Regions from separate parts of the Streptomyces sp. JH002 genome, predicted to be linked through region 2. Evidence: riboswitches for the same ligand, from Rfam matches in the RefSeq annotation. Region 2 holds a riboswitch; the other holds the start of a gene.

Region 1 (5,557 bases), 1.3 Mb from region 2:
GAGGCCGAGAGCCTGCTGCTGTGCTACTTCAGCGGGCACGGTCAGCTCGTCGAGGAGGAGTCCGGGCCCGGCCGGCTGCACCTGCAACCCCGCGAGGCGAGCGCGACGGAGGCCGGGCTGCTGGGCATCCGGTACGCCGAACTGCGCGATCTGCTGTGCCGTACCCGTGCCGAGCGGGTGGTGCTGATCCTGGACTGCTGCTTCTCGGGCAACGCCCGCCTGGAGCCGCTGCGGGAGGAGGTGCCGTTCGCACTCGTGACCTCCTCCCGGCCGCTGGGACGGCAGGACGCCGGGGACGGCCGGGGCCCGACCCCGTTCACGGCCGCGCTGCTCGACATCCTGCGCGAGGGCACCGGCAGCCCCGACGGGGGACCGGTGACGGTCGCGGCGCTGCGCGCACCGATGCGGGAGCGGGCCGGGCGGGACGCGGCGGCGGCGCCCGCCGACAGCGACCCCGACGACTGGCAGCCGTACGTCGGATTCCAGAACGGCGCCGAGGACACCGTGTTGTCCCAGGCGATCGCCACCCCGCCGCCGCGTGCGGCGCGCCGGCCGCTTCCCGCCTGGCCGGCCACGGCCTGGCGCCTGATCAGGGAACGCCCGGCCCGCGCCCTGCTCGTGGCGGCCGGAGCGGCGCTGGCCGGTACGGGCCTGCTGGCGCTGGGCGACGCGATCGGCGGCGCGCTCCATCCGCCGCCCCCAGACTGTCCCGTCCCGCTGGAGCTGCGGATCCTGACCAGCCCCGAGTACGAGCGTCCCCTCGCCCGGGTACTGGAGACGTTCGAGGGCTCGGCGGCGGCGCGGGAGGCCATCGGCGGCCGTCCGGCGGGCTGCCGCCAGCTGAACGCCTTCGTCTACGCGGCCCCCGACGGGGACGCCGCCCGGGCGCTGGGCAGCTCGGCCGCCTGGGCGGAGCCGGAGCGCACCTGCGCGGGCGACGCCCCGGCGGACGCGGCGGGGCAGGAGTGCGCGCAGCCGCTGCGCGACATCGGGCCGCGCCCGGATGTGTGGCTGCCGTCCTCCTCGGTGGCGCTGCGGGGGACGGCGGACGCCGTGGACGGAGCGGAGAGCGCCGCGTACCCGGGGGAGCCGGTGACGGTGGCCACCTCGCCCGCCGTCGTCCTGCTGCCGGGGGAGCCGCCGGGTGGACTGCGGCGGTCGGGCGAGCCGCTGGAACGGTTGCTGGAGGCGGCCGGCGAGCAGGACCTCACGGTGTTACGGGCCCGCCCCGCAGCGTCTGCGGCGGCGCTGCTGCACGGCATGACGGCTGGGCCGGGCGGGATCCAGGACGTGCCGCTGCCGCCGGCGGACGACGCCGCACTGCTGTGCTCGCTGGCGCGGCCGGCGGGAGGCGGGCCCGCCACCCCGGCACCGGCGCTGCTGGTGGCGGAGCGGACGGCGGTGGACCTGGTGCGCGCCGAGCGGCGTCCGGCCTGTCTGAGCGGTGCGGCCGGCGCCCATCTCGACCAGCTGACCTGGGACCAGCGGTACCGGGCGTACTACCCGGGGGACGTACCGCCGCTCGATCTGACGTTCGTGCCCGTGCACTGGGAGCACGCCGCCGCCGACGACGCGGAGCGGCGGGAGGCGATCGGGCGGCTGGGGGCGTGGCTGGGCTCGGCGGAGGGGGTGCGGGCGCTGGGCGCGCAGGGCTTCCGGGACCCGCGGGACGAGCGGCGCGCGCTGATCGAGGCGCCGCCGCTGAACCACGAGGCGTTCGTGACCGCGCCCGCGCTGCCCCGGCTGCTGGCGCCGGACGAGGCGGCGGCGGCCGGGTATCTGCGCGCGGAGGAGAGCCGGCAGGGGCCGCGTGACGTGGTGTTCGTGGTGGACGTGTCCTCGGGTTCGTACGCCCGGGAAGCGCAGTACGCGGCGCTGCTGCGGACGGCGATCGGGGCGCTGGGGCCAAAGGACGGGTACGCGGTGCTGGCCACGCCGGGCGGCGGCGCCGATCCGGTGCGCACGGTGCGGGGCCTGGCGCCGTACGACGGGGCCGACGGGGTACGGACGGCGATCGGGGCGCTCGCCCCGGTGGAACGGCACGCCCCGATCACCCCGGCGCTGGAGGCGGGCCTCGCGCTGCTGACACCGGAGCCGGACGCCGCGGAGGCGGACCGGGGCCGGCTGGTGGTGCTGATCACCGATGACGAGGACAGTGCCGGGCGGCTGGACGTACCGGCGGACGCGGCGCCGCCGGTCGCCGTCGTCTCCTACGGCTCGCTCGGCTGCGAACACCTGTACAACCGGATGCTCATCGCCTCGGGCGCCCTGTGCTTCGACAGTTCGGGGTCGCCGGGGGCGGCGCTCGCCGGGACCCTGCGGGGCCTGACCGCGCCCTGGGAGCCGTGATGACGCGGCGGGGCGCGGTACGGGCGCGGGTGCTGCCGGGGCTGCTGGCGCTGTCGGTGGTGGCCGGATGCAGCGGGGCGCCGGACCCGGGCCGGGCCCCCGCCCGGGTCGACGACGGGCGACCGCTGGTGGTGGTCAGCGGCGCCGACCTGACCAGCCGCGAGGGGGAGGGCGTACGGCAGGCGCTGATCGACGCCTGGAACGCGGACGAGGACAACCGCCCGGCCCGGCTGGTGGAGCTGCCCCGCACCGAGGGCGGCCAGCACAGTGAGCTGATCGCCGCGCTCCAGTCGGGCAGCGCCGACTTCGACGTGCTGAACCTGGACACCACCTGGGTCCCGGAGTTCGCCGAGGCCGGTCTGATCCGCCCGCTGGACGACACCCTGCTGGAGGCCGGTTTCCTGGCGCAGGCGGCACAGGCGGGCCGCTGGCGCGAGCGGGCGTACGCCGTGCCGTTCAACACCGACGTCGGACTCCTCTACTACCGGCAGGACCTGCTGACCGCGCTCGGCCGCGAACCGGGGGAACTGCTGGGCCACGAGACGCTCGGCGAGCTGATCGCGCAGTGGCCCGGCGGCCAGGAACACCCGCTGTACGTCACGCAACTGCGCCCCTACGAGGGGCTGACGGTCAACGTGCTGGAGGCGTTCTGGAGCGTGGGGGTGGAGCTGACCGACGAGCGGGGGCGATACCGGGGCAGCGAGGAGGAGCTGCGGCGCGGGCTGAGTGAACTGCTGCGGATCGCGGACGGCAGCAAGCTGAGCGAACGGGCCCGGGAGGCGGACGAGACCGGCGCGCTGCGCGAGTTCACGGGGGAGCTGGACGGCGGTGACCCGTCGGGGGTGGTGCTCATGCGGAACTGGCCGTACGCGTACCAGCACCTGGACGCCACGCTGCCGGACGGCGCGGACTTCGGGGTGGTCCCGCTGCCGGGGGCGGCGGCGCTGGGCGGGCAGTCGCTCGCGGTCTCGGCCGACAGCGCGCGGGCGGCGGACGCCGAACGGCTGATCCGCTTCCTGACGGCGGAGCCGGACAGCCAGCGCAGGCTGCTGGAAGCCGGGTTCGCACCGGCCCTGCGGGACGCGTACGGCATCGGGGACCCGCGGGAACCGGACTGCGCGGCCGTCACGGCGGTGGCGGTGCCCCGGGCGCCGGGGGAGCCGGCGGAGGGGGCGGTACGCGAGGTGCCGTCTGGGTACCCGGAGTTGCTGTGGTGCGCACTGGAGGAGGCCAGGGCACGTCCGGCGAGCCCCTACTATCCGGCGTTCTCGCGCGAGTTGCGGCAGGAGGTCGCGCAACTGCTGGCGGGGAACGGATCGGTGGAGGGGACGGCGGAACGGCTGCACCAGAAGCTGGCACTCGCGCTGGAGGGACGCCTTTCACCGTGAGTGATCGGAAGACATCGCTCCGATAACAACTGACACACCGTCAGAAACACTTGCCATGGCAGCAACAAAAATCTATGGGGTAATTTGCCATGATCCACACCTGTTTGAGGGGGGAAAGTGCCTGACCCAATTCCCAGATCCACTTGGAATTACGGCGGGCCGTCTATTAACGTTCGATAACGCAGCGCGGTCGTCTCCGCCGTCGCCAAGACGGCGGTCGTGCTGTACCGCCTAATCCACGGCACGCCACCAGCGCGCCGGGAACCGGGGAACCACCACTTGGGGTGCATCGGACGGCCCACCGTCCGTAGGAGACCTTCCTGCTCCGAACCCGTCAGCTAACCCGGTCGGCGAAGGAAGGAAAGGAGAACGCCTCCGTGGCGTCGAACCCGCACGGGTCCCACCCCGCCTACTACGGGCCGCAGACCATCGAGGACGAGCCCCGTACCGAGTGGAACCCCAGCGCCGAGACCCTGCGCCCCGTGCGCGGCCGGCACCGGGTCGCCCGGCAGCGCGGCGGCACCATGGCACGCAGCCGCGCGGTCCTCGGCGTCGGCATGTTCGCCGCCGTCGGCGCCGGCGGCATGGCCACCGCCCAGGAGGGCGGCACGGGTTCCGTACCCGGCCTCGACTCCGTGCGTTCCATCCCCGACCAGATCCCCGTCCTCAGCGACCTGATCTCCTCCCCGGAGAGCGAGCCCGAGGCGCAGGACACCACCTCGGTGACCGCCTTCACCGAGGCCCAGGACGCCGGCGAGGCGCTGCGCGCCCGCATCCTCCAGCAGGCCGAGGAGCAGGAGGCCACAGCCCAGGCCGCCGAGCACGCCCAGATCCTGGCCGGCGCGCAGAGCGACGCCATCGCCGCCGCCGCCGAACTCGCCGAGGCCGAGCGGCTCGCCGAGGAGCAGCGGCAGCGCGAGGCCGAGGAGGAGCGCCAGCGCCTGGAGGAGGAGCGCCAGCGCCTGGAGGAGGAGCGCCGCCTCGCGGAGCTGCGCGCCAGCTACACCATCCCCCTCACCACCTACACGCTGTCCTCCAGCTTCGGCGCCAGCGGCTCCATGTGGTCCTCGACCCACACCGGCACCGACTTCGCCGCCCCCACCGGCACGCCCGTGAAGAACGTGCACACCGGCACCGTCAAGGAAGCCGCCTGGGCCGGCTCGTACGGCTACCGCATCATCATCGAGCAGGAGGACGGCACCGAACTCTGGTACTGCCACCTCTCCTCGATGAACGTCACCGCGGGACAGGCCGTCGACACCGGCGACACCATCGGCCGGGTCGGCTCCACCGGGAACTCCTCGGGGCCGCACCTGCACCTGGAGGTCCGCCCCGGCGGCGGTGACCCGATCGACCCGCTGGCCTGGCTGCGTGGCAAGGGCCAGGCGGTCTGACCGGCCAACGACCATCCCCCCACACCGCCGCCGGCCCTGGTGACTCCCCCCGACACCAGGGCCGGCGGCATACCCTGACCGCCATGAACCCCATCGGCGATCTTCAGGTGTCCGGGCTCTGCCTGGGCGGCAATGTCTTCGGCTGGACGGCGGACGAGGCCGAGTCCTTCGCGGTACTGGACGCGTACGTCGCGGCCGGCGAGAACTTCATCGACACCGCCGACGCCTACTCGTCCTGGGTGGACGGCCACCGCGGCGGCGAGTCCGAGACGGTCATCGGCCGCTGGCTGGCGCGCCGCGGCCGGCGCGACGATGTGGTGGTGGCCACCAAGGTGGGCCGCCACCCGGAGCACATGGGCCTGTCGGCCGACACCATCAAGGCGGCGGCGGACGCCTCACTGCGCCGCCTGGGCGTGGACCACATCG
Region 2 (5,557 bases):
CGCTGGGCGACCCCCGCCCGCGCGCGCCGTGGACCGTGATGGTCAACGTCCTGGGCGGCGACTACCCCGACATGTACCCGGCGTATCTGCACTGCATGGCACGCGACCCCGGGCTGAAGATCCATATGTACGGCAAGGACGTGAAGCCCGGCCGCAAGGTCGGCCATGTCACCACCTACGGCGACGAACTGTCCGAGGTCCGCGAACGCGCCCGGCACGCCGCCGACTACCTGCGGGGAACGATCGAAGAATGAGCATCCGTAACGTGCCTGCCGCACCCCCCGTGGTCGGCCTGGTCATGGGCTCCGACTCCGACTGGCCGGTCATGCAGGCCGCAGCCCAGGCCCTCGACGAGTTCGAGGTGCCCTACGAGGCGGACGTGGTCTCCGCGCACCGCATGCCGCGCGAGATGGTCACCTACGGCGAACGGGCCGCCGAGCGCGGGCTGAAGGCCATCATCGCCGGCGCCGGCGGCGCCGCCCATCTGCCCGGCATGCTCGCCGCCCTCACCCCGCTGCCCGTCATCGGCGTCCCGGTGCCGTTCACGCACCTGGACGGCATGGACTCGCTGCTGTCCATCGTGCAGATGCCGGCCGGGGTGCCGGTCGCCACCGTCTCGGTGGGCGGCGCCCGCAACGCCGGACTGCTGGCGGTGCGCATCCTCGCCGCGCACGACCCGAAGCTGCGCGACCGGATGCGGGACTTCCAGACCGTGCTCAACGCGCAGGCCACCGAGAAGGGCCGCAAGCTGCGCGCCTCGCTGCGCAAGGACGGAGAGGCCCTCCGGTGAGCGACCTGAGCGCACACCTGGAGCGGGCCCGCGCGCTGCTCGCCGAGCATCCCGTGGTGGACGGCCACAACGACCTGCCGTGGGCGCTGCGCGAGCAGGTCCGCTACGACCTGGACCGGCGCGACATCGCCACCGACCAGAGCGCCCATCTGCACACCGACCTGCCGCGGCTGCGGGCGGGCGGGGTCGGCGCGCAGTTCTGGTCGGTGTACACCCGCTCCGACTACGCCGGCGACGCGGCGGTCAGCTCCACCCTGGAGCAGATCGATGTCGTACGGCAGCTGCTCGCCCGCCACCCCGGCGAACTCGCCCCGGCGGCCTCGGCGGACGAGATGGAGAAGGCACGCGCCGAGGGCCGGATCGCCTCCCTGATGGGCGCCGAGGGCGGGCACTCCATCAACAACTCGCTGGCCACGCTGCGCGCCCTGTACGCGCTGGGCGTGCGCTACATGACGCTCACCCACAATGACACCATCGACTGGGCGGACTCGGCGACCGACGAGCCCCGGCACGGCGGCCTCAGCGCGTTCGGCGAGGAGGTCGTGCGCGAGATGAACCGGATCGGCATGCTCGTCGATCTCTCCCACGTCTCCGCCGGCACCATGCGCGACGCGCTGCGGGTCAGCGAGGCGCCGGTGATCTTCTCGCACTCCTCGGCGCGCGCCGTGTGCGACCACCCGCGCAACATCCCCGACGACGTGCTGGCCGCGCTGCCGGCCAACGGCGGGGTGGCGATGGCGACCTTCGTGCCGAAGTTCGTGCTGCCGGCCGCGGTGGAGTGGACGCGCCGCGCGGACGAGAACATGCGGGCGCACGGGCTGCACCACCTGGACACCACGGAAGCCGGCATGCGCGTCCAGCGGGCCTTCGAGGAGGCCCACCCGCGTCCGGTGGCGACCCCGGCGACGGTGGCCGATCACCTGGACCACATGCGCGAGGTGGCCGGCGTCGATCACCTCGGCATCGGCGGCGACTTCGACGGCACGGCGTTCCTGCCCCAGGGTCTTGACTCGGTGGCGGGCTACCCCAACCTCATCGCGGAGCTGCTGCGGCGCGGCTGGTCGGACGCCGATCTGGCCAAGCTGACCTGGCAGAACGCGGTCCGGGTGCTGCGTGACGCGGAGACGGTGGCCGCCGGCCTCGGCGCCCGGCGCGGTCCCTCGAACGCCACCATCGAGCAGCTGGACGGCCTCGCCATCGCCGATTCCGGACATTGAGAACATTGGGTTAGATAGCGCCTCTTGGGGCATGTGTGGTGACCGACCTCACTTTCCGCCCCTGACGGGGTTCCGGCGAGGTGCGGGGCGCCGCTCCGCGAGGTCGGCAAGTCGGACATTCGCACCTGAAGTTGGCGCGGAAACGGGAATGATCGCCCGAAGGTGATCATTCCCGTTTCCGTTTCGTGATCAAGCCCGCGCCCGCCGCCGCTTGTTGTCTTGTCCGAATTAACGGGATTACGGTGCTCCCGCGTCGCACCCGCGACGATCCGCGACCGGACGCCCAATCCTGTCACCGGCCACGGAAACGCAGTCCTTCCCCATGACAGGAGCGGGGGAACCACTTCCCGCCGGCCCGTACGCAGCACGGACCGGCTCGGGGTGAAGCCACCGCCGCGCGGCTCGTCCGACGGCAGTGGCCGGGCTCCTTCTCGGCCCGAACCCGACAGCTCACCTCGCAGGCGATGAGAGGAGTCCCCGTATGTCCGCACGCGGTCGTCACCGCGCCTCGCGCGCCCATCGCTTCACCCGCCTCACCCGTGCCTCCGTGCTGCTGGCCATCGGCGGCGCCGGCATCGCCGTGCCGCTGGCCACCGCCGGTGCCGCACACGCCGCCGATCAGCCGGCGGTCACCGCCACGTACACCGTCAAGGCCGGTGACACCCTCAGCAAGATCGCCCGCGACCTGGGCCTGGAGGGCGGCTGGAAGGGCCTGTACGCCGACAACAAGGCCGCCATCGGCGCCGACGCCGGTCTCATCAAGCCCGGCCTGAAGCTGGAGCTGTCCACCTACGCGGGCACCAAGACGGCCACCGCCGAGGTGGAGACCCCCGCGGCGGAGCCCGCCCCGGCGACCGGCGGCTGGGTCTCCCCGATCGCCGACGGCGCCCTGGCGACCGGCTACAAGGTGGCCGGCTCCATGTGGGCCAGCGGCTACCACACCGGCATCGACTTCCCGGCCGCCACCGGCACCCCCGTGCTGGCCGTGGGCGACGGCGAGGTCATCTCGGCCGGCGACGGCGGCAGCTACGGCAACCAGGTCGTCATCAAGCACGCGGACGGCCACTACAGCCAGTACGCCCACCTGTCCTCGCTCTCGGTGAGCGCCGGCCAGTCGGTGTCCGCCGGTGACCAGATCGGCGGCGTCGGCAGCACCGGCAACAGCACCGGGCCGCACCTGCACTTCGAGATCAGGACCGGCGCCGACTACGGCTCGGACATCGACCCGCTGGCCTTCCTGCGGGCCCAGGGCGTCACTCTCTGACGCCTCCCCGACGGCCGCCCGCCCCGGCCGCGCCCGCCCCGCCGCCCCCCGTGGACGGCGGGGCGGGCGTTCTCCCACCGGCCCGGGCCCCGGCTCAGCGGCTGAGGTTCTGGTAGCGGCGCACCGCCAGCGGCGCGAACACCGCGACCAGGACCACCGGCCACGCGACGGCGAGCGCCATCGCGTGCTCCGTCGGCCAGCTGGCGCCCGCCGTGTGCAGACCCGGGTTGCCGAACAGCTCCCGGATCGCCGCCACCGTCGCCGACAGCGGGTTCCACGCCGAGATCGTGCCGAGCCAGCCCGGCATCAGCTCGGGCGCCACGAACACGTTGGAGACCGCGGTCAGCGGGAAGGCCAGCGGGAAGACGATGACGCCGACCGTGTCCGGGTTGGGCACCAGCAGCCCCACGAAGATCCCGACCCAGGTCATCGCGATCCGCAGCGCCAGCACCAGCGCCACCGCCAGCAGCGCGTACCCGACGCCGCGGTGCCAGGTCCAGCCCACCAGCAGCCCGCAGACCACCAGGACGGTCATCTCCAGCAGCGCCCGGAACAGATCCGCGACGCTGCGCCCGGTCAGCAGCGCCGAGCGGGCGATCGGCAGCGAACGGAACCGGTCCACCACTCCGCGCTGGGCGTCGTGCGCGACCGAGGTGGCGGTGGCCCCCATCCCGTACAGCATGGTCATCGCGAACACGCCCGGCAGCAGGAACTCCCGGTAGTTGCCGCCGTCCGGCAGCTGCATGCCGCTGCCGAAGACGTAGCCGAAGACCAGCACGAACATGATCGGCAGCGTGAAGTAGATGCCGATCTCCTCGGGCGAGCGCACCACGTGCGCCATGTTGCGGCCCGTCATCACCCAGCTGTCGGCCGCCGCCGGACGGAGCTTCCTCATGCCGTCACCTCCGTCTTCCCCGTACGGCCCGCCGTGAGGTGCAGGAACGCCTCGTCGAGGGTCGGCCGCCGGGTGCCGATGTCCTCCACCGTCAGTCCGGCGTCGTGCAGACCCCGTACGACCTCGGTCAGCGCCGCCACCCGGTCGGTGACCGGGACGCCCACCCGCCGGGTGTCCGGGTCGGTGGTGGCGGGCGCGCCCGCTATCCGTTCCAGCAGGGCGGCCACCATCACCAGGTCCCCGGTCCGCCGGGTGATGATCTCCACCCGGTCGCCCCCGATGCGGGCCTTCAGCTCGTCGGCGGTGCCCTCGGCGATCACCCGGCCCGCGTCGACCACCGAGATGCGGTCGGCGAGCTGGTCGGCCTCCTCCAGGTACTGCGTGGTCAGCAGCACGGTGGTGCCCGCGGCGAGCAGGTCGCGCACCGCGTCCCACACCTCGTTGCGGCTGCGTGGGTCGAGTCCGGTGGTGGGCTCGTCCAGGAACAGCACCCGGGGGGTGCGGATGATGCTGGCGGCCAGGTCCAGCCGGCGCCGCATGCCGCCGGAGTACTGTCCGGCCGATTTGGCGGCGGCGTCGGTGAGGTCGAAGCGCTCCAGCAGTTCGTCGGCGCGCCGTCCGGCCGCCGCCTTGGACATCCGGTGCAGCCGCCCGAACATCACCAGGTTCTGCCGGCCGCTGAGCGTCTCGTCCACGGCGGCGTACTGGCCGGTGAGCCCGATGACGCCGCGCACCCGCTGCGGCTCGCGCGCCACGTCCAGGCCGCAGACGGTGGCCCGGCCCGCGTCGTACCGCAGCAGGGTGGCCAGCGCCCGCACGGCGGTGGTCTTGCCGGCGCCGTTGGGGCCGAGCACACCGTGCAGGGTGCCTGTCTCGACGGTGAGATCGAATCCGTTGAGGGCGTAGGTGCCCCCGTACCGCTTGCGCAGCCCCTCGGCCACGATGGCGTGCTCTGCCATGGGTGGTGCCTTTCCCGTCCCCGAAACTGTGTATCAAGTACACTACCGTTTACAAGATACACAGTTTTAAGATGGCGTCAATCGTGAACGGGAGCGGAGGAGAACGGCATGGCGGCGCGGCGCGACCCCGAGCACACGGCCGACCTGCTGTGGCGGCGGCAGCGGCCGGGCAGCCGCGGACCACGCGGCTCACTGACGCTGGATCAGATCGTGGACACGGCGGTGGAGCTCGCCGACGCGGAGGGCATGGCCGGGGTGACCATGGGCAAGGTCGCCAAGCGGCTGGGTGTCACCACCATGTCGCTGTACCGGTACATTCCCGGCAAGGACGACCTCGTCGACCTGATGTTCGAACAGGCGACCGGGCGGCCGGAGACCGCCGACTGGCCCACCGAGTGGCGCGCCCGGGTCCGGGCCTTCTCGCACGCCCAG

Evidence for each region. Region 2 has a riboswitch for cyclic di-AMP ahead of H7827_RS19300 (M23 family metallopeptidase). Riboswitches for the same ligand answer to the same signal wherever they lie in the genome.
Region 1: it holds a riboswitch for cyclic di-AMP, as region 2 does, so the genes downstream of both, H7827_RS13225 (M23 family metallopeptidase) here and H7827_RS19300 (M23 family metallopeptidase) in region 2, are expected to answer to the same signal.

The regions. Positions count from the first base shown of each region.
Region 1 covers NZ_CP087989.1:2,934,435-2,939,991, reverse strand. The annotation lists gene H7827_RS13235 (caspase, EACC1-associated type) at 1-2,349, shown strand, start outside; gene H7827_RS13230 (extracellular solute-binding protein) at 2,349-3,737, shown strand; cyclic di-AMP (ydaO/yuaA leader) riboswitch at 3,956-4,105, shown strand; gene H7827_RS13225 (M23 family metallopeptidase) at 4,115-5,131, shown strand; gene H7827_RS13220 (aldo/keto reductase) at 5,215-5,557, shown strand, end outside.
Region 2 covers NZ_CP087989.1:4,197,767-4,203,323, forward strand. The annotation lists gene H7827_RS19285 (5-(carboxyamino)imidazole ribonucleotide synthase) at 1-254, shown strand, start outside; gene purE (5-(carboxyamino)imidazole ribonucleotide mutase) at 251-790, shown strand; gene H7827_RS19295 (dipeptidase) at 796-2,007, shown strand; cyclic di-AMP (ydaO/yuaA leader) riboswitch at 2,312-2,483, shown strand; gene H7827_RS19300 (M23 family metallopeptidase) at 2,489-3,271, shown strand; gene H7827_RS19305 (ABC transporter permease) at 3,366-4,166, opposite strand; gene H7827_RS19310 (ATP-binding cassette domain-containing protein) at 4,163-5,125, opposite strand; gene H7827_RS19315 (TetR/AcrR family transcriptional regulator) at 5,234-5,557, shown strand, end outside.